One region of the Dickeya ananatis genome, then DNA from elsewhere that is predicted to be linked to it. Evidence: predicted binding sites of a transcription regulator. Region 1 holds the regulator's gene; each other region holds the start of a gene.
The links. The regulator Fur, encoded in region 1, represses iron uptake genes when iron is present. The targets are predictions, from matches to a motif close to ATAATAATGAGAACNACTATCAA.
Positions count from the first base shown of each region.

Region 2: fes (enterochelin esterase) is a predicted target of Fur. The motif match lies at 4,115-4,137, and genes of this name have one in related genera.
Region 3: FGI04_RS14965 (Nramp family divalent metal transporter) is a predicted target of Fur. The motif match lies at 7,373-7,395, and genes of this name have one in related genera.

Region 1 covers NZ_CP040816.1:2,910,376-2,920,555, reverse strand. Annotated here, with positions in the region: gene glnS (glutamine--tRNA ligase) at 127-1,785, shown strand; gene fur (ferric iron uptake transcriptional regulator) at 1,869-2,315, opposite strand; gene fldA (flavodoxin FldA) at 2,723-3,250, opposite strand; gene FGI04_RS12835 (methyl-accepting chemotaxis protein) at 3,669-5,357, shown strand; gene ybfE (LexA regulated protein) at 5,426-5,707, opposite strand; gene ybfF (esterase) at 5,993-6,763, opposite strand; gene seqA (replication initiation negative regulator SeqA) at 7,019-7,555, shown strand; gene pgm (phosphoglucomutase (alpha-D-glucose-1,6-bisphosphate-dependent)) at 7,581-9,224, shown strand; gene FGI04_RS12810 (EamA family transporter) at 9,288-9,716, opposite strand; gene kdpE (two-component system response regulator KdpE) at 9,792-10,180, opposite strand, start outside.
Region 2 covers NZ_CP040816.1:1,006,909-1,017,088, reverse strand. Annotated here, with positions in the region: gene FGI04_RS04455 (non-ribosomal peptide synthetase) at 1-2,422, opposite strand, end outside; gene FGI04_RS04450 (MbtH family protein) at 2,473-2,691, opposite strand; gene fes (enterochelin esterase) at 2,726-4,018, opposite strand; gene FGI04_RS04440 (TonB-dependent siderophore receptor) at 4,329-6,539, shown strand; gene FGI04_RS04435 (isochorismate synthase) at 6,623-7,810, shown strand; gene FGI04_RS04430 ((2,3-dihydroxybenzoyl)adenylate synthase) at 7,807-9,435, shown strand; gene FGI04_RS04425 (isochorismatase family protein) at 9,439-10,180, shown strand, end outside.
Region 3 covers NZ_CP040816.1:3,377,213-3,387,392, forward strand. Annotated here, with positions in the region: gene FGI04_RS14935 (YaiI/YqxD family protein) at 1-254, shown strand, start outside; gene FGI04_RS14940 (hypothetical protein) at 639-965, opposite strand; gene FGI04_RS14945 (hypothetical protein) at 992-1,429, opposite strand; gene maeB (NADP-dependent oxaloacetate-decarboxylating malate dehydrogenase) at 1,617-3,896, opposite strand; gene tal (transaldolase) at 4,325-5,275, shown strand; gene nudK (GDP-mannose pyrophosphatase NudK) at 5,345-5,929, opposite strand; gene FGI04_RS14965 (Nramp family divalent metal transporter) at 6,093-7,328, opposite strand; gene grpE (nucleotide exchange factor GrpE) at 7,654-8,241, opposite strand; gene nadK (NAD(+) kinase) at 8,392-9,270, shown strand; gene recN (DNA repair protein RecN) at 9,354-10,180, shown strand, end outside.

The sequences.
Region 1 (10,180 bases):
AGCGTGCCTGCAAGCGCGCTCCGTTTTTTTATCTTGAATTTTCATGAAACAAACGGTTGTTTCCCGGCGTGGCTTGTTGGATCATTAGTGGTTAAGGGTTGTTTTTTCGCATTTGAGGAACCAAGCATGAGTGAGGCTGAAGCCCGCCCAACCAACTTTATTCGTCAGATCATCGATGAAGATCTGGCTACCGGTAAACACGATCATATCCAGACGCGTTTTCCTCCAGAGCCGAACGGCTATCTTCATATCGGCCACGCTAAATCCATCTGCCTGAACTTCGGTATCGCTGAAGATTACCACGGCAAGTGCAACCTGCGCTTTGATGATACCAACCCGGTAAAAGAAGATATCGAGTATGTTGAGTCCATCAAACATGACGTGCAGTGGCTGGGTTTTTCCTGGAGCGGTAATGTTCGCTATTCGTCGGATTATTTTGATCAGTTGCACATGTATGCCGTTGAGCTGATCAATAAAGGGTTGGCGTATGTCGATGAGCTGACGCCGGAACAGATTCGTGAATATCGCGGCACGCTGACTTCTCCAGGCAAAAATAGCCCGTACCGTGATCGCCGTGTTGACGAGAACCTGGCGCTGTTTGAAAAAATGCGCAATGGCGGTTTCGCCGAAGGTGCTGCTTGTCTGCGTGCTAAAATCGACATGGCATCACCGTTTATCGTGATGCGCGACCCGGTGCTGTATCGCATCAAATTCGCCGAGCATCATCAGACCGGCAATAAGTGGTGCATCTACCCGATGTATGACTTCACCCACTGCATTTCCGATGCGCTGGAAGGTATTACACACTCGCTGTGTACGCTGGAGTTTCAGGATAACCGCCGCCTGTATGACTGGGTGCTGGATAACATCAGCATTCCTGCCCATCCGCGTCAGTACGAGTTTTCCCGCCTGAACCTGGAATACGCGGTCATGTCCAAGCGGAAACTGAACCAACTGGTAAGTGAGAAGATCGTCGAAGGCTGGAACGATCCGCGTATGCCGACCATCTCTGGTTTACGTCGTCGTGGCTATACTGCTGCTTCTATTCGTGAATTCTGCCGCCGCATTGGCGTGACCAAGCAGGATAACACCGTAGAAATGGCGGCACTCGAGTCGTGCATTCGTGATGATCTCAACGAGAATGCACCACGTGCGATGGCCGTACTGGATCCGGTGAAAGTGGTGATTGAGAACCTGCCTGAAGGCCATGAAGAGTGGCTGAGCATGCCCAACCATCCGAATAAGCCGGAGATGGGGACACGACAGGTTGCCTTCAGTCGTGAAGTGTATATCGATCGCGCTGATTTCCGTGAAGAAGCCAATAAGCAGTACAAACGTTTGGTGCTGGGCAAAGAAGTCCGTCTGCGCAATGCGTATGTCATTAAGGCTGAACGTATTGATAAAGACGAGCAGGGTGTGATCACCACGATTTACTGCAGCTGTGATACGGAAACCCTGAGCAAGGATCCGGCTGACGGCCGTAAAGTGAAAGGCGTGATCCACTGGGTATCTGCCGCTCACGCGCTGCCAGCGCAGTTCCGCCTGTATGACCGTCTGTTTAGCGTGGCTAACCCTGGCGGAGCAGAGGATTTTCTCTCCACCATCAATCCTGATTCACTGAGTATTGCTCAGGGCTTTGTCGAAGCCAGCTTGGGTAATGCCGAGGTCGAAAAAGCCTATCAGTTTGAGCGTGAAGGGTATTTTTGTGCGGATCGCGTATATTCCCGTTCTGATCATCTGGTATTCAATCGGACGGTGGGTTTGCGTGACAGTTGGGCGGGTTAATCACCGCCTGATGGTGGGGTACAAGATAAAAATAAAACCGCCTCGGCGGTTTTATTTTTGCTCAGAATAAAGAGAAGGCTCAATCAGCGTTCGTCGTGCGCGTTGTCGTCTTCACGGCAGTCGCCGCTACTGCAATGGCCGTACAGATACAAACTGTGGTTGGTGAGCTTGATGCCATGCTTCTCGGAGATTTCACGCTGGCGTGCTTCGATAGACTCATCGCTGAATTCAATCACCCGACCGCAATCCAGACAGATCAAATGATCATGGTGGTGCTGTTGGGTGAGTTCGAAAACGGATTTGCCACCTTCGAAGTTGTGGCGGGTGACAATGCCTGCATCGTCAAACTGGTTAAGCACACGGTAGACAGTGGCCAAACCAATCTCTTCCCCCATATCAATCAGCTTCTTGTATAAGTCTTCCGCGCTGACGTGGTGGCATTGAGGATCCTGAAGGACTTCCAGAATTTTCAGTCGTGGAAGTGTGACTTTCAGGCCGGCCTTCTTTAATGCGGTGTTGTTGTCAGTCATGCGGATTTAGTCCTGTTACGTGCTTTATCTGGGAGGCTATTAGCCTAGTATCATCGGTCGGCGTAAAAAAGGTCATGTGTCTCAATTATAGAACCGCACCATCGAAATGAAAACTACGGAACTTTTACAATATGGTTCAGGTTAACGTACTGTATTCAGAGTAGTTATCGATAAGGAACAAATTGTATGCCAGGATTTATCATTAAACATAATCCGGCTGAGCGGATGACATTGTACCTTGTCAGGATGAAAAGTTAAAAAAATGTATCACTGATTGCGATAGGTTTTATCTATCTATGGCTCTCATTATCGATTTAGCCATCGATTTATCTGTCGATATTTACCTATCGATGGTGATATGGCCCCGAATACATGGGCACCAGCGGTGCGTCAGGGCCACGGGTGAATCAGGCCAGTAAGGCTTTCAAATTCAGCTCTTCGCTGATTTGCTTGACCCAGTTGGAGACGCGTTCGCTGGTCAGTTCCGGCTGGCGGTCTTCATCAATAGCCAGGCCGATAAAGTGATCGTCATCCGCCAGGCCTTTTGAGGCTTCGAAGTAGTAACCTTCGGTCGGCCAGTGACCGACGATGTTTGCACCGCGTGGTTCGATGATGTCGCGAATGGTGCCCATGGCATCACAGAAGTACTCTGCGTAATCTTCCTGATCACCGCAACCAAAGATGGCTACGAGTTTGCCAGAAAAATCAATCTCTTCCAGTGTTGGGAAGAAGTCATCCCAGTCACACTGTGCTTCGCCGTAATACCAGGTCGGGATACCCAACAGCAGGATGTTAAAGCGCTCCAGATCCTCTTTGCTGCTTTTGGCAATGTCGTGCAGTTCGGCGACGTCGCTGCCCAGTTGTTGCTGGATAGTTTTAGCAATATTTTCCGTATTACCAGTATCACTGCCAAAAAAAATGCCTATGAGAGCCATAGATTAAATAACCTCTTGATTCCTAAGGGTATGGTGCTTGAGTCACCCACTATTTGCTAATAATAGCAGACACTGTCTGGCGGATAAACGTGTATCTGTGGCTGCCTGCAGTCGCGCTGTAAAAACAATTAGTTGATTCTTTTTTAATCGCTTTCTTAATGTTTTTTTAATTTTTTTTAAATACGATATTCTCACAGGTAACTGAAATTATGGGTAATTGGTTAACTATCTAATTTTTATTAGTTTTTTAAAAAACAGAAAAGACTAAATATTCTTATAGTTTTGACGATGACGAAACATGGTGCTTTATTGAATGTAAATGTGCAGCAATGTTTCTTACAAAACGAGAGACTTTCTCATTACATAAGTCAAAACAAGCCTTACCTCCTCGATCAATAGCTCGTTTATGGAGTCAATTATGCAATTCCTAAAAAATATTGCCATTCGCACTGCCATGTTATGGGTGCTTGGCAGCTTCTGTGTGTTATGGATTGCGGTCTCGCTCTACACCATGTACTCGTTCAAAACCATGAACGAAACGTCTAAAACCAGTGCTTTGCTGGTTAATAATATGAATTTGGTTAATACCGGTAATGACCAGTATTTCCGTATGGTAACCCGACTGGCACGTGCGATTGATTATCGGCAGAGTGGCGATGATCAGAAGGCAGATGAACAGCAAAAATCATCACAGGCTGCGTTAGATCTACTGAAATCTAACCTGGAAGCCTTCAAAAAGATTGATCATGCCGGCATGTCGCCGGAGCTGGTGGACGCGGTAACCCGTGACTGGAGCAACCTGATTACCCAAGGGGTTGAGCCAATGTTCCAGCGTGCGGTGGACAAAAAATTCGATGAGTACGACAAGTATGCCAAAGACATCGTGCCCGCCTTCAGTCGCCAGTTCAATGTCTCGTTCACCAACTTCAACAAAGCCGGGTCAACGATGTTCGTCGATGCAGGTGACCGGTTAGAAAGCATTACCGCTGTCGGACAGAATATTTTGCTGGCAGGGCTGGTAGCCGGTTTGTTGATGCTGTTTATGACTGATCGCTATCTGGTGGCCTGTCTGGTGCGCCCGCTCAATGATCTGCGTGATCATTTCCAGGTGATTGCGGCTGGCCGTCTTGGCAAACCGATTCTGGATTTTGGTAACAACTGCGTAGGTAAACTGTTCCCGCTGTTGCGCGATATGCAAACTAGCCTGGCGAACACCGTGAGTACGATTCGAAGCAGTGCGGATTCCATTTATCAGGGCGTGTCGGAAATCGCATCCGGCAACAACGACCTGGCAGCCCGTACCGAGTCGCAGGCAGCGGCGTTGGAAGAAAGTGCTGCCAGTATGGAACAGCTGACGTCGACCGTGAAACAGAACGCGGAAAATGCCAGCCACGCCAGCCAACTGGCTCATCAGGCTTCGACCACGGCCAGTAAGGGCGGGGAATTGGTCGACAATGTCGTGAAAACCATGGCGGAAATCTCCGGTAGTTCGAAGAAAATTGCTGAAATTACCAGTGTGATTAATGGCATCGCTTTCCAGACCAACATTCTGGCGTTGAACGCGGCGGTTGAAGCGGCTCGTGCCGGTGAGCAAGGGCGTGGATTCGCGGTGGTGGCCGGTGAAGTAAGAAGCCTGGCGCAACGCAGTGCGCAGGCGGCCAAAGAGATTGAAAATCTGATTGCCGAGTCGGTTCGTTGCGTGGATAACGGTTCCTCGTTGGTGGCTGACGCAGGCAGCACCATGAGCGAGATTGTGAAAGCGGTAACCAATGTGACCGATATTATGTCGGAAATCGCCACCGCATCGGATGAGCAGAGTAAAGGTATCGCCCAGGCCGGTCAGGCGATTACGGAAATGGATGGCGTGACTCAGCAAAATGCCGCGCTGGTGCAAGAGGCCTCTGCCGCAACCCGCTCACTGGAAGAACAGGCGATGGTGCTGACCGAAGCGGTATCTGTCTTCCGTCTCTCAGAGGAACAGTCATCCGGTCTGTCGCCAAGACGCGAACGTCAGGCACCGGTTAAAGCCGTGGCGGCTCCGTCAGCCAAAGCATTGCCCGCTGCAACATCGGCTAAGAAAGGCAGTGATAACTGGGAAACGTTCTGATGTATTGAGGACGTCAGGCGTCATGGATGACGCCAGCACTATCGTAGTTGTATTGTAGTCGTGTTGCATTAATCTTGTTGTTCTGCCAACTGTGCCAGCAGCATCTGTTCTATCAGTTCACTTCGGCTGATGTTTTTTTGTTCAGCCAGCGCATTGAGAATTTCTACCGCTTCACTGTTAATTTTCAGCTCGACACGACGAAGCCCCCGCACTTTGTCACGCCGCAACTGGTTGCGCTTGTTGATCCGTAACTGTTCGTCACGCGAGAGCGGATTGGTTTTCGGCCGCCCAGGCCGACGCTCATTCGCGAACAGATCCAGCGTGGTGCGATCCGTTTGTTCTTTTGCCATAACTAATGGTACTGCAAGAAATTCGGCCAAAACGCCGCGTGTGAACTCCGGGGGTTGACCGCCGGGATTATCTGGTGCTTTCAGCAACTCAGGCCGCGTTTTGATGAAATGTGGTTAACGATGCAAGTGGCCATACAGCCGTCCCTCATACTGAGCGCGCCATAATACCCCAGCCGTTGCGGTGGCGACAACGTTTACTGGGGCCAGGACTCAATTAAGACTTAATTAACGCGTGGTATAAGGCAACCTCTCCGCCCGCCGGGTGGATTATCTTCCCGTTGCGTCTTAACTCGAGGCTAGAAAACGGTGGATGGCGCGCAGTACGGCGTCGGGTTTTTCCGCGTGTACCCAGTGGCCTGCACCACTCACCACATGGGCTTTTGCGGCAGGAAACTGGCGCACCAGGAGGTCGCGATAGCGGTCATCCAGATAAGGCGACTCACTGCCACGGATAAACAGGATAGGGCCCGTCCAGGGGGATACCGCTTTCCAGCCGACGATATGCTCGTACTGATCCCACAATACCGGCACGTTAAAACGCCACTCTCCTTGCTGAAATGACTTCAGCAAAAATTGCACTACGCCTTCTTCACCGGACAGATGAGGCCGCATGATTTCCGCTGCCTGCGAGCGTTGTGTCGCACCCGCGTCACTGACAGCACGAATGGCGGCAAACACCTTGTCATGACGACGCACCTGATAATCGACCGGTGCAATATCAATTGCCACGATACGATCGATGCGTGTGGCAAGCCGTTCGGTCAGCGCCATTGACACTTTGCCACCCATCGAATGGCCTATCAGAATGACGCGCTCCAGACCCAGCTCGTCGATCAGCTCACTCACATCCTGCGCCATGGCCGGATACGTCATCTCTGACGATCGCGGCGACAACCCATGATTGCGCAGATCAACTTGCACGGTATCGTGATGTTTTTGCAGATCGCGTGCCAGTACGCCGAGGTTATCCAGATTACCGAATAGCCCATGAATGAGGACTACGGGTAATTGATTTTGCGGGGATTGTGCGTTTTGCCAGCGATAATTCAATTTCATGGTGAAGTTCATTCAGAGAGACAGTGGCTTAGGGTATCATGACTTTACCATGTCGCTTCGCCGCAGGGTAAACTCTCTCAGGCAGCGTCAGCCGGGGCAGCAGGCGGAAAGCCGCGTTCATGTACAGGATGTGCGCGGCACGTTCAGGATAATCCTGAATATGTTATCTCCGTTGTCTGCTGCTGTTCGTGGGTTGCGCATAGCCTGTATAATTCCCGATGATTAATTAAAGACATAAAACAGTACTGGATAAAGATGAAAACTATTGAGGTCGACGACGAGCTTTACCGTTATATCGCCAGCCACACTCAGCATATCGGCGAGAGTGCATCAGATATTTTACGGCGCATGCTGAAATTCAATAGCGTGCAGCCAGCGTCGGTGGCAGTAGTGCCGACAGCAGAGTCGACAATTGCCCAGCCTGCCGTTGCGCAGCCGCCGCGTGATCGGGTAAGAACCGTGCGCGAGTTACTGTTGTCGGACGAATACGCCGAGCAGAGTAGGGCGGTCAATCGTTTCCTGATGGTGCTGTCTACCCTGCATAGCTTATCGCCGCAAGAGTTTGCTGCGGCTACCGAATCGTTGCACGGTCGTACCCGCATTTATTTCGCGGCTGACGAGCAGACCTTGTTGCTGCACGGTGCCCAGACTAAACCTCGCCTCATTGAAGGCACGCCTTACTGGGTTATCACCAATACCAATACCGGTCGTAAACGTAGCATGGTCGAGGACATCATGCTGGCGATGCAGTTCCCGCCGGAACTGACAGAGAAAGTTTGCGGCACCATTTAAATCACTGCGTCAGGAAGAAACGCCAATGGCTAATCACCCAAGAGCCGGACAACCTACCCGGCAAAGCGACCTGATTAATGTCGCTCAGTTGACGTCCCAGTATTATGTGTTGAGCCCGGATGCGAGCAATCCGGCTCAGTCGGTTAAGTTCGGTACCTCAGGCCACCGCGGCAGTGCCGCCCGCCACAGTTTCAATGAAGCCCATATTCTGGCGATTGCCCAGGCGATTGCCGAAGAGCGCAGCCGTCAGGGCATCACGGGGCCATGCTATGTAGGCAAAGACACCCACGCGTTGTCTGAACCGGCGTTCATTTCCGTGTTGGAAGTGCTGACTGCCAACGGTGTCGACGTCATTATCCAGCAGGATAACGGGTTTACCCCGACACCGGCGGTGTCGAACGCGATTCTGGTGCACAACCGCCAGGGCGGTGCACTGGCTGACGGTATCGTGATTACTCCATCGCATAACCCGCCGGAAGACGGTGGTATTAAATACAACCCGCCTAATGGCGGCCCGGCGGATACCAATCTCACCAGCGTGATTGAAAAACGTGCGAATGCATTGCTGGCGGATAACTTGCGTGACGTGAAGCGCCAGTCGCTGGACCGCGCACGCCAGAGCGGCCACCTGCATGAACGTGATCTGGTTGAGGCGTATGTCGAGTCGTTGGGTGACGTGGTGGACATGGCCGCTATCCAGCGTGCGGGTCTGAAACTTGGCGTGGATCCGCTCGGCGGTTCCGGTATTGCCTACTGGCAGCGCATCGCCGAGCGCTATCAACTGGATCTGACGCTGGTTAATGATGCCATCGATCAGACGTTCCGGTTTATGACGCTGGACCATGACGGTGTTATCCGTATGGACTGCTCATCGGTTTCGGCGATGTCTGGCCTGCTGTCGTTGCGCGATAAGTTTGACCTCGCCTTTGCCAACGATCCGGATTATGACCGCCACGGTATCGTCACCCCAGCTGGGTTGATGAACCCGAACCACTATTTGGCTGTCGCTATCAACTATCTGTTCCGTCATCGTCCGCAGTGGAGCGAGTCGGTCGCGGTGGGCAAAACACTGGTATCCAGTGCGATGATCGACCGTGTGGTGGCCGACCTGGGCCGCAAACTGGTGGAAGTGCCGGTCGGTTTCAAATGGTTTGTGGATGGCTTATTTGACGGTACGCTGGGCTTTGGCGGCGAAGAGAGCGCTGGTGCCTCGTTCCTGCGTTTTGACGGCAAGCCCTGGTCAACGGATAAAGACGGTATCATTCTGTGCCTGCTGGCTGCGGAAATTACCGCAGTGACCGGTAAGAACCCACAGCAGCATTATGATGAATTGGCTGCACGTTTTGGCGCACCGAGCTACAACCGTTTACAGGCATCGGCAACCCATGCGCAGAAAGCGGCCTTGTCGAAGCTATCACCGGAAATGGTATCCGCCAGTACGCTGGCAGGCGACCCGATCACGGCCCGTCTGACTGCCGCACCCGGTAATGGCGCGTCGATTGGTGGCCTGAAAGTGATGACCGATAACGGCTGGTTTGCTGCTCGTCCGTCCGGCACGGAAGAGGCCTACAAGATTTATTGCGAAAGTTTCCTCGGTGCTGAACACCGTGAAAAAATCGAGAAAGAAGCGGTGGAAATTGTTAGCGCGGTGCTGAGCAACGCGAAGTAATGAGCCATCAACTGTAATCAGGGCGCTGTGTAAACAGCGCCTTTTTTATGACAGTGGCCCCACCTATCCCAATGCTACCAGCAACGCGCCGACAGAAATGAGCGCGACACCCACCCCCGCCAGCAGCGATATTTTTTCACCCAGTAGCAGCACAGCCAGAATGACGGCAAACACCACACTGAGTTTGTCGATTGGCGCTACCTGCGCGACGCTACCGCTTTTCAGTGCCATAAAATAAAACAGCCAGGACAGCGCCCCTGCCACACCACTCAATACGATAAACAACATCGCTTTATGGTTGGCCAGTATGGTGCCGAAGAGTGATGATTTGCCTTGCACCACCACCACGCCGACCAGAAACAACGCCATAATCACGGCACGAATGGCGGTGGCCGTATTGGCATCCAGCTGTTGCAGGCCGATTTTACCAAACAGCGCCACCAGCGCAGCGCACAGCGCCGACAGTAAGGCGTAAAGTAACCAGCTACTCATTGATATTTTTCTCGCGGATAAAAATCAGGATGCTACGCCTGTCGCTGGCAGGACACCAGTCGCGTCAGGCGTCAGTTAGGGCATAAACCGATAGCCGATGGCGGTTTCAGTCAAAAAGTGACGTGGGCGTGCCGGGTCATCTTCCAGTTTTTGGCGTAAATGTCCCATATAGATGCGCAGGTAATGGCTGTGTTCCACCGCGTTAGGGCCCCAGACCTGATTGAGCAGTTGGCGCTGTGTCAGCACTTTGCCGGGGCTGGCGAGCAGGGTGGATAGCAACCGGAATTCGATAGGCGTCAGGTGCAGTTCCTGCTGATTGCGGATAACCTGGCGGTTGATCAAATCTACGGTGACATTGGAAAAGGTAATCAGCGGGGTTTCCTGCTGGGGAGTACTAAAACGACGTAACGCGACCCGTGAACGTGCCAGCAGTTCGCCAATGCCGAAGGGCTTAGTGAGATAGT
Region 2 (10,180 bases), 1.9 Mb from region 1:
TCATGATGAAAGCGGGCTGGTGGTTATCCGGCTCCAGCAAGCCGCTGTCGATCATCTGGGTGAAGAACGACGGGGTGATATCCAGCAAATCGATAGGCGTCTGAGTAAAGTGCTGAACCAACGCCCAGGCATCTTTACGCAGCTCTTCATCGAAAATGTGTAATTCGCTGCCCATCATCATGCAAAACAGCGGTTCCCAGGAGGAATCGAAGGAGAATGACGCCGTGTGTCCGGCACGTAAACGGCGACCATTTTGCCGTGAAAAGCGATCTATCACCGGGCCAAACAGGAAGCTCGAATGTGACATCATCAGGTTGAGCAAACCGGCATGGGTACTCATCACCCCTTTCGGCTTCCCGGTAGAACCGGAGGTGTAGATCATGTACGCCAGATGTTCCGCCCGTAACGGCTCGCGTCGCTCCGCCTGTGTTACCGGATGGGCAGGCAAGCGGGCGCACTCGGCCCGTAACCTGGCATCGTCCAGACACAGCACCTGCGGCAGTGCCGGCATATGCTCACGCACCGTGCTGTGGGTCAGCAACAGTACCGGACGCGCATCGTCACACATCAACGCCAGACGTTCGCGTGGATAATCCAGATCCAACGGCATATAAGCCGCGCCGCTGGCCAGTACCCCGAACATCGCCACCACCGACGAGACCGAGCGCGGGACGCCGATCGCTACCACATCGCCTGCGCCGATCCCCTTCGCCATCAGCCGACGCGCCAGTTGCATGACCTGCGCCGATAACTGGCGGTAGCTGAGTTGCTCACGGCCACAGGTCACAGCCAGCGCGTCGGGCTGTTGCTGTACCTGCTGTTGCAGGCAATCCAGCACCGAGTGCAGCGTCGCGGGTATCGTCAGGCGTGGGCCGCTGCCCCAACCGTCAATACGCCGCCATTCGTCGTCGTTGAGCAGACTCACTTCACCGATAGCCAGTTCCGGTTGTTGTATCAGTTGCGTCAGCACGTGTTGCAGACGTTGCGCATGCCCCTGCAACGCTGAGGCGTCGTAGCGCGCCGGATTGGCGACCAGTTCCAGTTGCAGCTCGCCCTCCTGCACACCAAGGGTAAACTCCATATCATCCACCGGCCCCATCGCCAGCACATGGGTGGTGACCGGCGTATTTGCCAGTGTCAGTTCGGCGTTATAAACCTTGAAATTGATCACTGGTCCGTACAAACCTTCACTGCCACCGACCAGCCCCAGATCCCGTCGTAACTGTTCCGCCTCATAACGCTGATGACGTCGTACCGCCTTGATTTCCTTCTGCAGCATTTGCGTGGCGTCGATTAAGGTCATCTCGGGTTGTAGTGTGAATTGTAGCGGCAGCACGTTCACTACCGGTCCACTGGCACACAATGCTGCCGACCCCATCCGTCGCATAAACGGAAAGCCCACCGACAAGCGCGACTCGCCACTCATGCGGTAGAGGTATACCGCCAGTGCCGCCATCGCAATTTCCGCCGGTTGTAGCTGAGCGCCAAACCGTTGCTCCGCCAGCGTCACAAAAGGTGCGGCGGGTAAGGTGACCCGTTGCTGCACAGTGCGAATACCTTGCGGCGAGGCCTCACAAACGTCTGCCGCCAGCGACACGGGCGTCGGCAATTCACGGGCATGCTCGCGCCAAAACGCCGCCGACTGCTGATACGCCGACGAACGTTCCCACGCCTGGTATTCCGTCACCACATCGGCAAACGGTGTAAACGGCGAGGCGTCCGGCGTTTTACCGGCACAAAGGGCGTTGTAAATCGCTACTATCCGTCGGGTCAGGGCATCGAAACTGAAACCATCCACCATCAGATGATGAAAGCGCTGATACCAGAACCAGCGCTCGGGCTGCGCGGAGACCTGCATCAGCACCTGGCGATACAGCGGTTGCTCACCATCGACCGGCAGCGGCGCGGCCAGATCCGCTTGCATCAACGCCCAGGCCGCCTGCTCACCTTGTGCCGGGTCGCGAAAATCCAGCCATTCCGGTTCGTTAATCGCCGCCATACCCGGCGCAGAAGGTAGCCACTGCACCGGCTCGCCGAGATCATTGAAGCCAAAGCGCGCCTGCACCGTATCCGCTTCCGACAGCCCCTGACGGATGGCCGCCAGCAGACAATCCGGGTCAACCGGGCCGTTCAACTCCAGCGCATGCGCCACCGTAAACGCATTCGACTGACTGGCGATGTGGTCGGCCATCCAGATACCGGGTTGGGCCGCCACCAGCGGCAGTTCCAACGTATTCACCGACTGTGCCAACGTGACGTCATGAGCAGGCACGGGCTGCCCGGACGTCCCCGTAGAGGAGAAGGAGACGTGGGGATGAGACGATGATGCGTCAGCGGATGATGGCTGCTGGGGCGATGATGGTTTCTCTGTCGATGATGATTGCTGGGTGGATAATTGTGTTTCGTTAAGTAGATCTGACACGTTGTTTTCCTTACTCCGTCAACGGAAACAGTCCCGACTGGTCATGCCGGTTAGGCTTTTTCAGCCCGCAGGCTCGCCGGACGCATGTCCTGCCAGTGGGTTTCGGTATAGGCGATGCACGCCTCGCGGGACTGCGGCCCGTAGACCACCTGCCAGCCCGCCGGTACGGCGGCAAACTCTGGCCACAGGCTGTATTGCTGTTGTTCGTTGATGACGACCAAAAATGTCAGACGATCATCGTCAAACGGATTCACTTGTTCCTGACTCATTGTTATTACCTCATGTGATAAGGGTTGCTGCGCGTTATCGGGTGTGGATGTGGTTCAACAACCAACGACATCCCTCTATCAACCCGCCGCGCCAGCACAAGGTGTCATGCCCACCGGCATACACACGCTGGTAAACCTGATGCCCTGCCGCTACCAGCGCTTCATGCATCTGTTGATTAACGAAGGCAATATCCGCCTCACGTCGTCCCGCTTCCTGAAAAATCACCAGCGGCGATGCGGCCCGGCCACCCTGCCGCACCTGGGTCACCAACACACCGGGCTCCAGTGTTGCGTGCTGGTTAAAATCAGTGATGAATTGCAGATTTGGCCACCAGAACGAGCCAGATTGCGTAAGTACGCGACCAAAACGCTGCGGCCAGTGCAACCCGGCGTACAGCGCCGCCAGCCCGCCATAACTCTGCCCGGCCACCACCGTGCGGTCTGGATCATCGCTAAATGGCGTCAGGCGTGCCGCCTGCAACAGCAATTCCTGCTGCACCGCCTGCCAGAACGCGGTATCGCACGGCAATTCCCGACAACGGGTTTCGCCATCAATCGCGTCAATAAATAACCAAACGGCGGGTGGGAGATTCCCCTGTGCGGTTTCCGCATCCAGAGCGCTAAACAGCGGCGTGTCATTAGCCCACCGCTGCCCATCCAGTACGAGACAGAGCGGCCGTTGCGCCTGTGCCTCGCTCTCCCCGGTGGTGTACAGCCAGATGCGACGCTGGTTGCCAAGCTGCTCGCTCTGCCAGTCAAACACCGTCAGCCGGGCTGGGTCTGCGCCACTCGCCTCGCCTTGATCCACCGCCCGCCAGGCCTGCTGTGATGGCGCACCCGGCATATGCGCCGCTGACAATTGCGCTCCCCACGGTCGGTTCAGGTTGAGCGGATCAGCCATCGCGCAGGGAAACAGCGAACACCACCACGCTCGCTGCTGGTCATCACGCTGTTGTTCATCGTCGCTGAATGCCGGTGGCAGTTGCGCCGCCTCAATCGGGATCAGGGAGTAACTACCGCGCCAGTCGTGTTCAATCACCATCGACCAATGCCAGACATCAGTACCGGGCAGGCGCACCAGGCTCTGCGGATCAGTACTGTGGTGATCGGTCACGCCGTTGATATCGGCATAGACCCGTTGAATAGCGGAGTGATACTCATCGCCGTTCGGGTCACGCCAGAGAAAGGTAACGCGAACCCGCTCGCTATCCTGCGTTTCCACCAGCGGCGTCCCCACGTTGGCGATCTGTTGCCACCACGCGTCATCCCCGGCCTGGGGTGATGACAAAAGCGTGGCGGCGAAACCTGGCGGCTGTACTGCCGACATCAAAACCTCCTGTTTCTGCCCTTTACGTTTCACTTACATTTAGTTAACAGAACTAATGTGTCCGTTTGTGAATTTACATTTATTTAGACAACGAGAATAATATTGAGAAACATTTTCATTTGCAATAATATGCAATTCCCAAAGTTTACTGGGATTCAAAAACTCGCCATCTGGTCACATATCGCTAAAAAATGAATTAACAATATGAATTTAAAGTTAATTTATTTTTTAATGCAAAGAATGGCAAGGCCGGTGAGTACACAGCCTGACGTACACAAAAAATAAGATCTTTTACAGGAGGGGATCACTGATGCGTAGCACCAGGAAGAAACAATTAATAAAACTAAAGTCTTGGCAGAAAAATAAAAACGCCATGCCAGCCATGCTGGCTTCCACCTTGCTGGTGGCCGCACATGCACAGGCAGCAGAAACCACGACCAGCACCGATACCATGGTGGTATCGGCAACAGCCGCTGAAAGCGTGACTGCACCGCTGAAAGGCATCGTGGCGAAGGAAAGTGCGTCCGGCACCAAAACCAGCACGCCGCTCATCAAAACCCCGCAATCCGTCACTGTGGTCACCCGCGACCAGATGGACGCACAAGCGGTTTCTTCCGTGTCCGACGCGTTGAACTATTCCAGCGGCGTGGTCAGCAACTACCGCGGTTCGTCTAACCGCAACGATGAGGTGATTGCCCGTGGTTTCCGCTACGCGCCGAAATTCCTTGATGGCCTGAGCTATGGCCTGAGCGGCCAGGGCGCTGCGCTGGGGAAAATAGATCCCTGGTTGCTGGAACGGGTAGAGCTGGTGCACGGTCCTGCCTCCGTCCTGTATGGACAGGTCAACCCCGGCGGGCTTATCAGCATGACCAGCAAACGCCCGACGGCAGAAGATATCCACAAAGTGCAATTCAGCGCGGGTAATCAACATCTGGGTGAAGCGGCGTTTGATTTCGGCGGCGCGCTCAATGACGATAAAACCCTGCTTTACCGCCTCAACGGTATCGCCAGCACCCGTGATGAATTCGTTAAGGATTACAAAGAGAAGCGCGTTGCTATCGCACCGGCGATCACCTGGTTACCTAACAGCGATACCAGCTTTACGCTACTGACCAGTTACCAGAACGATCCACAGGCCGGTTACCGTAACTTCCTGCCCAAGATAGGTACCGTGACCGAAGCCAGCGCAGGTTATATTCCGCGCGATCTGGACGTCAGCGACCCCAACTACAATCGTTCAAAACGCGAGCAGGTCGGCATCGGTTATATTTTCGACCACTCCTTCAACGATAACGTCTCTTTCCAGCAAAACTTCCGCTATTCCCAGCTAAGAGAACGTTACAAGTATCTGGTGTATACCTGGAGTAACCCGGAAATCTCTGATACGTCGTTGTCCCGCCGTCAGGTCCGTGAAGAACTGAACGCCGACGAAATCGGTCTGGATAACCAGATTAAAGTCAAACTGGAAACCGGCGATGTCCAGCACACTGTGCTCAGTGGTGTGGATTACAAATGGCAGGACCGCGATTACAACTACTGGCGCAACAGCGGTTCGGGATACAACTTTGACTGGGCGAACCCCAGCTACGGTGGTTCTTATCTGGTCAGCGACAGCCAGCTCTCGTTGAACCAGTCTTACAAGAAGAAACTCGATCAGGTCGGCGTCTATCTGCAAGACCAGATGGAGTGGAATCAGTGGAACCTGCTGCTGTCCGGTCGCCATGACTGGAGCCAAATACGCACGCAAGACCACACCACCAGTACCTCAACACAGCAAGACGACAGTAAATTCACCGGTCGTACTGGCCTGCTCTACGCGTTTGATAACGGTATTTCGCCGTATGTCAGCTACAGCACCTCGTTTGAACCCAACCTGGACTCCGGTGCCCCCGGCACGCCTGCGTTTAAACCGACCACCGGTGAACAATCCGAGGTGGGTATCAAGTTCCAGCCTAAAGGCAGCAATACCCTGCTGACCTTATCGCTGTTTGATATCACGCAGAAAAACATCACCTCGTACAACAGCGTGACCCAATACAACGAACAGATCGGCAAAGTGAAATCCAAAGGCGCGGAAGCGGAAGTGCACACGCAACTGACGCCGGAAATCAGCCTGATGGCGGCCTACACCTATACCGACGCGGTTACCAAGGACAGCTACACCGCCAGCCAGGTGAACAAAACACCATCGGCGATTCCGCGTCACTCTGCGTCCACCTGGGGCAGCTACAGCTTCCAGAACGGTCCGCTGCGTGGTGTCACGCTGGGTACTGGGGTGCGTTATGTCGGCTCAAGCTACGGCGATAACGCCGAGAGCTTCAAAGTCCCGGCCTATACCCTGTACGACGCGATGGCACGTTACGAGTTGGGGTCGCTCTCTTCTCAGTTGAAAGGCACCACCGTGCAACTGAACGTCAACAACCTGACCGACAAGCGCTATGTGGCGTCATGCGGTGGCGATACCGCCTGCTTCTACGGCAGCGGGCGTACTGTCGTCGCGACGGTCAGCTATAGCTGGTAATACGCGGCAGGGCGGGCTTTCCCGCCCTGCGGTGACGCCTGCGCGCCACCATTTTGTTCCACTCTCGACATAAGGAAACCCCCGTGTCAACGCTCGCAGCTACCTCTTCATCGCTGGATATCCGCACACTTCAGCACGATGATTTTCTGTTTCTGTCTCCCGACAACAGCCTGCATGCCCGTGGATGTTACGCCGCCTTGTCGACGGCCGTGGCAGGGGGCGAGCACCTCCAGGGTGATGTCCAGCAACAGGTCAGCGCCCTGTTTGCCCGCGCCCGACAGGATGGTATCGCCCGGCCACTGCTGGTGGGCGCGATCCCGTTTGACAAACGCCAGCCTGCACGACTGTTTGTGCCACAACAGTCTCACTGGTTCTCACGGGACACACTACAACACGACCTGGTGCCCGCCACGCCAATAAACGCACGTCAAATACGTGAAGTGCCGGGACACGATACCTTTTGCCAGATGGTCAGTGCTGGCGTTGACGCCACCCGCAACGGTGATCTGAATAAAATCGTGCTGTCACGCCTGCTGGATATCGACACCGAACAACCGCTGGACTCAATCCGCCTGTTGCGACAGCTCAACCAGCAAAATCCCTGGAGCTACAACTTCCACGTGCCGCTGGAACAAGGCGCGTTGCTGGGTGCCAGCCCGGAACTGTTACTGCATAAGCAGGGCAACCACATTGTGTCGCAGCCGCTGGCCGGTTCCGCCCGCCGTAGCGATGACCCGGTGGAAGATCAACGCCTGCGCCGTACGCTGCTGGCCTCCGCGAAAGATCGCCACGAACATCGGCTGGTCACCGATGATATTCGTCGGGTACTGGCATCACGTTGTCGGACACTGACCATTCCGGACACCCCCGAACTGCTGAGCACGCCGGTGCTGTGGCATCTGGCGACCCGTGTTCAGGGTGAAGTGTTGGATGCACGGGAAAACGCCCTGTCGATGGCCTGTCTGCTGCACCCCACCCCGGCGCTGTGCGGCGTACCGTTTGAAGCAGCCCGGGACCGTATCGCCCAACTGGAACCGTTCACCCGCGGGCTATTCGGCGGTATCGTCGGCTGGTGCGACGATGAAGGCAACGGCCAGTGGGTGGTGACTATTCGCTGTGGCGAAGTACGGCAAAACCGGGTACGGCTGTTTGCCGGTGCAGGCATCGTGCCAGACTCTCAGCCCGTGTCTGAATGGCACGAAACCGGTGTTAAATTGAGCACCATGCTGCGTGCATTTGGTCTGCGTCAGGATCAGGAGTGTGCAGCATGATGGTTGAATTCACCCGCTGGCCGCCCGAGCTGGAGCAGCGTTATCGCGAGCGAGGCTACTGGCTGGATCTCCCGCTGGGCGACATCCTCACCCGCCATGCCGATAATGACGCTATCGCCCTGATCGATGGCGAACGCACGCTCAGCTACCGCCAGATGAACCAGCTGGTGGCGCAGTTAGCGGGCTCACTGCAACGCCGGGGCATCGCGCCGGGGCAAACAGCACTGGTACAACTAGGCAATACCGCCGAGTTCTACCTGACCTACTTCGCACTGCTGCGTGCCGGTATCGTGCCGGTCAACGCCCTGTTCAGCCATCAGCGCAGCGAACTGTGCGCCTATGCCGACCAGATTGCGCCAACGTTGCTGATAGCCGATCGCAGCCACGCATTGTTCGCCAGCGATGATTTTATCAACGAACTCCGCCAACGCTGCCCCACGTTACAGCACGTTCTGCTGCGTGGCGACGGCAACACGTCTCAGGATTTGTCACAACTATTGTTGGAAGCGGAAGCCTTCGCACCGGCAACCCCAACACCCGCCGATCAGGTGGCATTCTTCCAGCTTTCCGGCGGTAGCACCGGCACCCCGAAACTGATTCCTCGCACCCACAACGATTACTACTACAGCATTCGCGGCAGCGTGGAGATTTGCCGGGTTGACGCCCATACCCGTTTCCTGTGCGCCCTGCCCGCCGCCCACAACTACCCGCTCAGTTCGCCGGGTGCACTGGGTGTGTTTTATGCCGGGGGTACGGTCGTGCTGGCAAACGACCCCAGCCCAGCCAGCTGCTTCCCGTTGATTGCGCAGCATCACATCACCCTCACCGCGCTGGTTCCCCCAGCTGTCACTCTGTGGCTGGAAGCGGTGGCGTTATCTGGCGATCACCACGAGCTGGCGAGCCTGCGCGTACTCCAGGTCGGTGGGGCACGGTTAAGCGAATCGCTGGCGCGACGCATACCAACGGAACTGGGTTGCCAGTTACAGCAAGTGTTCGGCATGGCCGAAGGGCTGGTGAATTACACCCGGCTGGACGATGACGATCTCCACTGTTTCACCACGCAGGGCCGCCCTATCAGCGACGATGACGAGGTCTGGGTGGCCGATGCCGACGGCAATCCATTACCTCACGGTACACCGGGCCGTCTGATGACACGTGGCCCCTATACCTTCCGTGGTTACTACCGCAGCCCAGCCTACAACCGCCAGGTGTTCGACGCGCAAGGGTTCTACTGCTCTGGCGATGTGGTGATCCAACAGGCCGATGGCTACCTGCAAGTGGTCGGGCGTGAAAAAGACCAGATCAACCGTGGTGGGGAAAAGATTGCCGCCGAAGAGATCGAAAACCTGCTGCTTCGTCACCCTGCCGTGATCAATGCCGCGCTGGTGGCGGTGCCCGACCCGATGATGGGTGAGAAAAGCTGCGCTTTCCTGGTCACCCGCGAACCACTCAAAGCGGTGACATTACGTCGCCACCTGCGTGAACAAGGTATCGCCGACTACAAATTACCGGACCGATTTGAACAACTGCCCATCCTGCCGGAAACCGCAGTGGGCAAAGTCGATAAACAGCGGCTACGCCAGCTGGCGCAACAGCATGTCGCAACAGCCGCTGCAGGAGAATAAATCATGGCTATTCCAAAACTGAACGCCTACCCACTTCCCGGCGCAGAGCATCTGCCAGTCAATAAGGTGAACTGGCCGGTTGACGCTTCACGCGCGGCCTTGCTGATTCATGACATGCAAAACTACTTCCTTAATTTCTGGGGAGAAAACAGCCCGCTGACCGAACAGTTGATCGCCAACGTCGCTCGCCTTCGCCAGGCATGTCGTCAGCAGGGTATCCCGGTGTTTTATACCGCTCAACCCAACCAGCAAAGCGACGCCGACCGGGCGTTGCTCAACGACATGTGGGGGCCAGGGCTCAATCGCCACCCGGAACAGCAGCGCATCACCGCGGCCCTGACACCGGACGACAGCGACACCGTGCTGGTGAAATGGCGCTACAGCGCTTTCCACCGTTCTGATCTGGAACAACGCTTGAAATCATCCGGCCGCGACCAGTTGATTATCTGTGGGGTATACGCACATATCGGTTGTTTGACGACCGCTACCGATGCGTTTATGCGTGACATCAAACCGTTCATGGTAGCCGACGCGCTGGCGGACTTTTCCCAGGAAGAACACCTGATGGCGCTGAGCTATACCGCCGGTCGCTGCGGCCGGGTGTTGACCTGCGAACAACTGCTGGATGCCCTCGCACCACAGGCAGACGACGGCCTGATGCGCCTGCGCGCCGAACTGCTGCCGCTGCTGGATGACGATGACGACATCGGTGACGACGACAACCTGCTGGATTATGGTCTGGACT
Region 3 (10,180 bases), 470 kb from region 1:
GCGATCTGGTGATCACCGCCGATATTCCGCTTGCCGCCGAAGTGCTGGCAAAGCAGGCTATCGCCCTCAATCCACGTGGTGAACGCTACACCGCGGATACCATCCGCGAGCGGCTGACCATGCGGGACTTCATGGATACGCTGCGCGCCAGCGGCGTACAGACCGGCGGCCCGGCGGCATTAAACCAGCGTGACCGCCAACAGTTTGCCAACGAACTGGAGAAGTGGTTACGCCAAAAGAAAAAGATTCAATAAGATAATAATATACTGATGTATACCCTAAACAATTCGAGTTGCGTTGGCCCTTCAGGGCAAGGCTCATGAGAGCCTTGTCACGCGGCAAGTGAGTGACAAATTCGTTGGGAACGAATTTGACCAGCCAACGGCTGACCACTGGTGAGAGACAGGATGTCTCTCATTTCATCCCGATGAGCTTGCTCAGGTAAGTGATTCTGATAAGCGACAAATCGGCATACGCCGATTTGAAGGCTGCTTGCAGCGGCCTAAAGGGCGAGACTCATTGATGGGCCGAGTAACACCGCCAACACACCTGCAACTTGAAGTATGACGGGTATATATGATGAATTTCGAAAACAGTAGTTTTCGCGACTTATAAAAGGTCGAGTGAATTAATTGCTTTCACAAGAACACCTTAAATAAAGTAGACACAACGATACTAATCAATCCATTTATAAATTTATCACAACCAATTTGCGCAAGCCCAGCCTGCTTAAGAGCCTTCAACTGCGCCAAATCCATTTTCCCTTTAACAAGCCACCTTAGTTCATCTTCTGATAGTTTCCCATCACTTACTTGCTGCGACCAAGTCATCAGGTCTGCCTTTAACTTATCAAAAAAATCATTACCATCATTTACTGCCTGACTCTCATATTCCTGCCAACTGTCCTTAGCATAATTAATCAACTCACTCCCCAAAACATTAATAAATTCATCGAATTTAGACATAATCACTACCTCCAATTATCTTCGGTTTACGGTTTACGCTTACCACTTTCCAGTTCAATAACTGTATCAAGCCCGTCAGATACTATGCCTTTGGCTTCATTGATGAAGGTAGCAGACAATATTTTTCGGGACTCCCAGAACTTAAGGAACCCCCCCAAAGAATTACGATTTGGATCTTTGATAATCGCCCATTGTTTAGATACTATCTGATTATCAGGTAACCCTTTTGAGTATTCATAGGCCTTTTCAATATTTAGTTTAAGTAGCTTAACATCCTCTTTATTACTGTCAAATGGCTCAACCGCTTTATCCATTAAAGTTAGTGCTTCAACCTTTATATTTACAGACTGCTCATAAGCTCGTTGATTAAATGGAGAAATAGTTTCACATCCGCTAAGTAGAAAGCAAATCAATATTCCCCATGTAAATTTTTTACACCAATATGCAACTGATACAGCTGGCATAATAACCCCCAAGAGAATAATTAAGATGACATATAAAGGCAGAGAAAAATTCAAATAAATAATTTAATAAAACGTAAAAAGGCTAATTGGCAGGGTTTTCCCTGCCAATTAATTTAAGTATATCGGTGAATATCGGGAAGGCAAATTTTCGCATAAAATTTATCCTTCCCTTAACAACCATACAGGATTACAGCGGTGCAGTCTGTGCTTCCACAACAGCCAGTGCGACCATATTGACGATACGACGAACAGAGGCGATCGGCGTCAGGATATGTACCGGTTTCGCCACACCCATCAGTACCGGCCCGACGGTCACACCTTCGGAAGAAGAAACACGCAGCAGGTTATAGCTGATACGCGCAGCTTCCATGTTCGGCATGATCAGAATGTTAGCCGCCCCTTTCAGCGGGCTATTCGGCATCTGTTCACGACGAATGGCTTCCACCAGCGCAGCATCGCCGTGCATTTCACCATCGATCTGCAACTCCGGCGCCATCTTGTTCACCAGTTCCAGCGTCGCACGCATTTTCTTCGCCGTCGGCGAATCAGAGGTGCCGAAGCTGGAATGCGACAGCAAGGCCACTTTAGGCTCAATACCAAAACGGCGTACCGTGTCGGCGGCCATCAGCGTAATTTCCGCCAGCTGTTCTGGTGTCGGATCCGGGTTGACGTAGGTATCGGCGATAAAGGTGTTACCGCTCGGCAACAGCAACGCATTCATCGCGCCAGCCACATGCACACCGTCACGGTAGCCGAACACCTTCTCTACCACACCGAAATGCTCTTCGTAATTACCGACCGTCCCGCAGATCATCGCATCCGCTTCACCGCGATGGACCATGATAGAGCCAATCAGCGTCGGGTTAGCGCGCATATCACGCTGCGCCTGTTCCTGCGACACACCACGGCGCTTCATCATCTCGAAGTATTCAGTCCAATAGGCTTTGAAACGTGGGTCGGACTCGTTATTGACCACTTCGAAGTCTTTACCAATGGCTATCTGCAAGCCCAGTTTCTGAATACGTTTTTCAATAACACCAGGCCGGCCGATCAGTACCGGGAATGCCAGCCCCAGCGACACCAGTTCCTGCGTCGCATGCAGCACACGCGGGTCTTCCCCTTCCGCCAGTACCACACGTTTTGGCTGGGTACGGGCCTGAGCGAAGACAGGCTTCATGAACAGGTTGGTTTTGTAGACGAACTGCGTCAGCTTCTCGATGTAATCATCGAAGTTTTCAATCGGGCGGGTCGCCACGCCGGAGTCCATCGCTGCTTTCGCTACCGCCGGTGCAATCTTGATGATAAGGCGCGGATCAAACGGTTTCGGGATCAGATATTCCGGCCCGAAAGAGAGATCCTGATCGCCATAGGCAGACGCAACCACATCGCTCTGCTCCGCCAGCGCCAGGTCTGCAATGGCATGCACGCAGGCCAGCTTCATCTCTTCATTGATGGTGGTCGCCCCAACGTCCAGCGCGCCACGGAAAATAAACGGGAAGCACAGTACGTTGTTAACCTGATTCGGGTAGTCAGAACGGCCTGTACAGACGATAGCGTCTGGACGCACTTCTTTTACCAGCGGCGGCAGAATTTCCGGTTCCGGATTCGCCAGCGCCATGATCAGCGGGCGCGGTGCCATGGTTTTTACCATGTCCTGAGTCAGCACGCCCGGGCCAGAACAACCGAGGAAAATATCCGCGTTCGGGATAACATCCGCCAGTGACCGGCTGCCATTGTCGTCAATCGCATAGGCTGCTTTGGTTTCCGCCATATTGGCTTCACGGCCCTTGTAGATAACACCGCGGGAATCACACACCACGATGTTTTCGCGCTTCAGACCCAATGCCACCAGCAGGTTGAGGCAGGCAATCGATGCCGCACCCGCACCGGAAACCACCAGCCGGACATCGGCAATCTGTTTTTCTACCACGCGCAACCCGTTCAGTACCGCTGCAGTACAAATGATAGCGGTGCCGTGTTGGTCGTCGTGGAATACCGGAATCTTCATGCGCTCGCGCAGCTTCTGCTCGATATAGAAGCATTCCGGGGCCTTGATGTCTTCCAAGTTGATACCACCGAAAGTCGGCTCCAGTGCGGCGATCACATCGATCAGCTTGTCAGGATCCTGCTCATCCACTTCGATATCAAATACATCGACGCCGGAGAACTTCTTGAACAGTACCCCTTTACCTTCCATCACCGGTTTACCGGCCAGTGCGCCGATATTCCCCAGTCCCAGCACGGCGGTACCGTTGGAGATCACCGCCACCAGATTACCGCGAGCAGTGTATTTGTAAGCGGCCAGTGGGTCTTGCGCAATTTCCAGACAAGGCGCGGCAACGCCAGGTGAGTAGGCCAGCGCCAGGTCGCGCTGGGTTGCCAGCGGCTTCGTCGGGGAGACCTGGATTTTTCCCGGCACCGGATATTGATGGAAGTCCAGTGCGCTTTGCTTGAGTTGTTCATCCATAGCTAATTACCTTGTCTTCTTGCTTTGTTTGTAGGGTAGTGGGCTACCCAGTCTATCGTGTCTGTCATTTGCGAAACCATGAAGCATTACAAAATCCTCGCCGGAATACCGCTTAATATAGTTAATTAATGAGAGTGAATATCACTCAGCGCCATATGCCCCCACAGCCTGCGACAACACGCATATCCGCGATAACCCCGCGTGATGCACTGGGCAAAAAAAGCAGAAAATGCCAGAAAAAACGCCACTCACCCCTCAATTTATCCAACCTGACGGCAGATGGCGTATAGATTAGCTATGCTTAGCCAGTGTTACGGCATGACGGGGTCAGCTCTGCCGATGGCTGCGCAATCAGAAAAAACGCATGTCATTCCACCACAGAATCCTGCAGTGTGATTCCGCCAAATTTATCTTCAGGGAGCCAAGCCATGAACCAGCTAGACGCATTGAAACAATTCACTGTGGTAGTGGCAGACAGCGGCGATATCGAATCGATTCGCCACTTTTCACCGCAGGACGCTACCACTAACCCCTCACTCATTCTGAAAGCCGCCAGTCTGCCCGCGTATCAATCGCTATTTGCCGATGCACTGGCGTATGCCCGCCAGCAAGGCGGCTCGAAAGAAACACAACTCATCAACGCCAGCGACCGCCTGGCGGTCAACATCGGGACGGAAATTCTCAATAGCATTCCTGGGCGAGTCTCCACCGAAGTCGATGCCCGCTTGTCGTTTGATCGCGGCATGTGTGTGGCGAAAGCCCGCAAACTGATAGCGATGTATGAGGAAAAGGACGTACATCGTTCGCGTATTCTGATTAAGCTGGCCGCCACCTGGGAAGGGATCTGCGCAGCCGAAGAGCTGGAAAAAGAAGGGATAAACTGCAACCTGACGCTGCTGTTCTCATTTGCCCAGGCTCGCGCGTGTGCCGAGGCGGGTGTCTATCTGATTTCGCCGTTTGTCGGTCGTATTTATGATTGGTATCTGGCCCGACAACCTTCCGCCGACTACAACGCCGAACAGGACCCCGGCGTACTGTCCGTACGACGTATTTACGAGTACTACAAACAGCACCGCTACCGCACTATCGTGATGGGGGCCAGTTTCCGCAAGGTGGAACAAATCCTGGCATTGGCCGGATGCGACCGTCTGACCATCGCCCCGGCGTTGCTGGAACAGTTGAAAAACAGCACCGCACCGGTAGAGCGCCGACTCAGTCCGTCAACCGAAGGCTTCCATCAGCCAGCACCACTGTCGGAAACCGAATTCCGCTGGCAGCACAATCAGGATCCTATGGCGGTGGAGAAACTCTCTGAGGGTATTCGTCTGTTTGCCGCAGACCAGCAGAAACTGGAAGATCTGTTAGCCGCCCAGCTATAAGCCCGCGGAATCACCAAACGACAACGGGGCCTGTCGGCCCCGGATAGCAAGATTGCCCCTTCCCTACGGTTAACGGGCGTTGGCGAACCAGCCGTTAATCTGTGCGTGCTGCAACAACATGATGGTTTTGCCATCCTTAATACGGCCATCTTTGACCATCGCCATCGCTTCACTGAATGGCAACTCCAGCACTTCGATATCTTCGTCTTCCACACCACCGCCGGAAGTCCGTTTTTGCGTATCGTCGTATTCCGCCGCAAAGAAGTGCAGCAGCTCGGTGACACCACCCGGAGACATATAGGCTTCAAACAGCTTTTCCACCTGACCTATCCGGTAGCCGGTTTCTTCGATAGCCTCATTACGGATGCACTGCTCCGGCGATTGATCGTCCAGCAGGCCAGCGCAGGCCTCCAGCAACATCCCGCTTTCATTGCCATTCAGATAGGTCGGCATCCGGAACTGGCGGGTCAGCACAACTGTGCCTTTGGCCCGGTTATACAGCAAAATAGTCGCGCCATTACCACGGTCGTACACTTCCCGCATCTGACGCACCGTACCACCGTTTTTTCTCTTCAAATCAAATACGTATTTATGCAAGACGAACCAGTGGTCGGATAGCAGCTTCTTCTCAACGATAGTAATCGGCGCGGACATAATGGTATCTCGGTATCAAAAATCAGCTTCAGATAATAGGCCGGGCATCACCCAATTGCACGTGATCATCCGGTGAAAGCAAAAAGTCAGACACATAAAAACAAAACGCCTCCGACACACGGAGGCGCAATGGAAGACGCAATGAATGAAGAACCGGCGTGCATTATCCCAGTAACGTATCCAGAACCAGATACAGGTTGAGCGCAACCACCATACACACGATCACCTTCCCCGTATTCTGCACCCGGCGACTGTTGACCAGGTTTCCCATCAAATCGCGGTTACCGGTAAACACCAACAGTGGGATCAGCGCCAGAGCAATACCGAAGCTCAACAACACCTGACTTAATACCAGCACCCGGGTCGGATCCATACCGCACAGAATCACGACAAAGGACGGCAGCATGGTCACCACACGGCGAATCCACAATGGGATATGAAAACGCACAAAGCCTTGCATCACCACCTGACCGGCCAGGGTTCCCACCACAGTAGAAGACAGACCAGCCACCACCAGACTCAGGCCAAAAATGGTTGCTGCCGCCTGCCCTAACAGGGGTTTGAGCGTCAGATACGCCTGATCCAGCTCTGCAATCGAGGTGTTACCGCTAAAGTGAAACGCCGCCGCCGCTGTCGCCATCATGGCCAGATTGACAAACCCGGCGATAGTCATCGCTACCGCGACATCCACCTTGGTCGCTGCATAACGCTCAGCACGGGTGATATGACTTTGCTGCTGCGTCAGCGATGAATGCAGGTAGATAACGTGCGGCATGATAGTGGCACCCAGCACACCAGCCGCCAGTAATACCGCATCGGAATTCGGCAAACTTGGCACCACCATGCCTTTTGCCAGCGATGCCAGTTCAGGACGAGAGAAGATCAATTCAACGATGTAGGCCGCTGCGACAAACATCAGTAACCCGCCGATCACCATCTCCAGCGGCTTCTGCCCGCGTTTTTGCAACATCAGAATCAGAAAGGTGGCAATCCCGGTCAGGATAGCGCCTTCCAGCAACGACACACCAAGCAGCAACTTGAAGCCGATAGCCGCACCGATAAACTCGGCGAGATCCGTCGCCATCGCGATGATCTCGGCTTGTATCCAGTACGCCCAGACCACAGGTTTAGGAAAACGATCGCGGATATGCTCCGCCAGATTCTTGCCGGTCGCGATCCCCAGTTTGGCAGAAAGCAACTGGATTAACATCGCCATCAGGTTAGCCCATACCACCACCCACAACAGCTGGTACCCGTAGGCAGCCCCTGACTGAATATTGGTGGCGAAATTACCGGGATCGATATAACCGATCGCCGCGATAAAGGCCGGCCCCATCAGCGAAAGTTTGAGCTTTCTTGACGTTCGGCTGACTGATTCCACTACACGACTCCCCGGCATATGAGTAACCCTTCTAATGCTATTGTTTTGCTACTTTCGCAAAGTTGATAATGATTATCAAGTGCATTTAGAATGAAAGAAATGATTGCTCTGATAGGTAATGATAATGATGCATCTACCCGGCAAGTGACACCGGTTTTAACACATAAAGATTAACAAAATATAAACACAAAAACGAACAATGAATAACGGACTAACGAATTTGTTTCACAACATGGCACGGGGGAAAGTGGGGAGAAAAACGGGAAGGAAAACGAGGGAAGAAACCGTAACACAGAAACCCCGGGAAGACGCCGTTGGCCGCTTCCCGGAGCACGAACAGACGTTACTCTTTTGCTTTAGACACGGCGACCATCGCCGGACGCAACAAACGACCGTTCAGGGTATAGCCTTTTTGCATCACCATCATCACATGGTTTGGTTCATGTTCGGCAGATTCGAGCAGAGTCATCGCCTGGTGTACGTCCGGATTAAACGGCACGTTCACCTCGGCCACGACCTCGATGCCGAACTTGCTCACCGCAGAAAGCATCGCTTTTAGCGTCAGTTCAACCCCTTCAATCATGCCAGACAGCGCTTCGTTCGACTTATCCGCCATTTCCAGCGCACGCTCCAGGTTATCAATCACTGGCAGCATTTCTCCGGCAAACTTCTCCAGAGCGAATTTATGCGCTTTTTCTACGTCCAGTTCGGCACGACGACGGACATTCTCCATTTCGGCGCGGGCGCGTAATGCGGTTTCACGTTCACGTTGCTGCAACTCATTGAGTTGCGCTTCCAGTTCGGCGATACGCTCTTCACGCGGGTCAGCGACATCTGTCGTCTCTGGCACGGCATCCGCTTGCTGACCTTGCGCTGCTTCCTTTTGATCCAAGACTTGCTCGTCAGGCGACTTCTGTTCTTTACTACTCATGAAATTCTCCGCGTTTTTCGCATTCATCTCGCTAGTTCGCTTATTATGGGGATCAAAACCGGGGTTTCAAGGGAACCACTCACATATTGGTCTGATTACCGGTCCGAAAACCGTGAGCTGCCGGTGCGCCTATGAGGACAAACCACCCAAATGAACAGAGCGTTTAACTGCATTGGTATTGTAGGTCATCCACGTCACCCACATGCATTGACCACCCATGAAATGCTGTATCACTGGTTGCGCGCGCAAGGATACAAGGTCGTGCTCGAACAACAGATCGCCCGCGAATTACAGTTGACGGAGGCCGCCACCGGCAGCCTGTCGGAAATTGGTCAGCAGGCTGATCTGGCGGTGGTGGTCGGCGGTGACGGCAACATGCTGGGCGCGGCGCGGGTGCTGTCGCGCTACGATATCAACGTCATTGGCGTCAACCGTGGCAATCTCGGTTTTCTCACCGACCTCGACCCGGACCACACCCAGCAGCAACTCAGCGAGGTACTCGCCGGGCGTTACATCCGCGAACAGCGTTTCATGCTGGAAGCACAGGTGTGCCGCGCAAATCACCCCAACAGCAGTAGCACCGCCATCAATGAAGTGGTACTGCACCCAGGCAAAGTGGCGCACATGATTGAATTTGAAGTCTATATTGACGACAAGTTCGCCTTTTCCCAACGTTCCGATGGCTTGATTATTTCAACCCCCACCGGCTCCACGGCGTATTCGTTATCCGGCGGCGGCCCCATTCTGACCCCATCACTGGATGCGATAGCGCTGGTGCCGATGTTCCCACACACCCTGTCGGCAAGGCCGCTGGTGATCAACAGCAGCAGTGCCATTCGGCTGAAGTTTTCCCACATTACCCAGGATCTGGAAATCAGTTGCGACAGCCAAATTGCTCTGCCAGTTCAGGAAGGTGAAGAGGTCGTCATCCAGCGCAGCCAGTATCACCTGAATTTGATCCACCCGGAAAACTACAGCTATTTCAACACATTAAGCAGCAAGCTCGGTTGGTCTAAAAAATTATTCTGAAAGTGGCGATTGCCTCTTTACTGTACAAAAAACCAGTCTATACTGTATGTAATAACAGTTGTTGTTACATACAGGACACTATCATGCTGGCGCAACTCACAATCAGTAATTTCGCCATTGTGCGCGAACTGGAAATTGATTTTCAGGCAGGGATGAGCGTCATTACCGGTGAAACCGGGGCGGGAAAATCCATTGCTATTGATGCTCTCGGCCTGTGTCTCGGCAACCGCTCTGATGCCAGCATGGTGCGCCCCGGTGCCACTCGCGCTGACATCTGCGCCCGCTTCTCACTGACGGATACCCCCGCCGCGTTACGCTGGCTGGAACACAATCAGCTTGATGACAACAACGAATGTCTGTTGCGCCGCGTCATTAGTGCCGACGGCCGCTCTCGCGCCTTTATCAATGGTACCGCGGTGCCGTTGTCGCAGTTACGCGAACTGGGCCAGCACCTGATTCAGCTCCACGGCCAGCACGCGCACCAGTTGCTGCTCAAGCCGGAACATCAACGCCATCTGTTGGATGCCTACGCCGATGAATCACAACTGCTTGGTGCCATGCGCCAGATGTGGCAGCAATGGCACCAGAGCTGTCGTGAACTGGCGCAACATCAGCAGGCCACCATCGAGCGGGAAGCACGCCGGGAATTGTTGCAGTACCAGCTCAAGGAGCTCAATGAATTTGCCCCTCAACCGGGTGAATACGAGCAGATCGATGTCGAATACAAGCGGCTTGCCAACAGCGGGCAACTGATGTCACTCAGTCGGCAGACGCTGCAAATACTCAGCGAAGGTGAAGAGCAGAACGTACTTGGCATGTTGCACAGTGCCAAACATCAGCTATCGGAGCTGATCAGCATGGATGAGACGCTCTCTGGGGTGTTTTCCATGCTGGAAGAAGCCAGCATTCA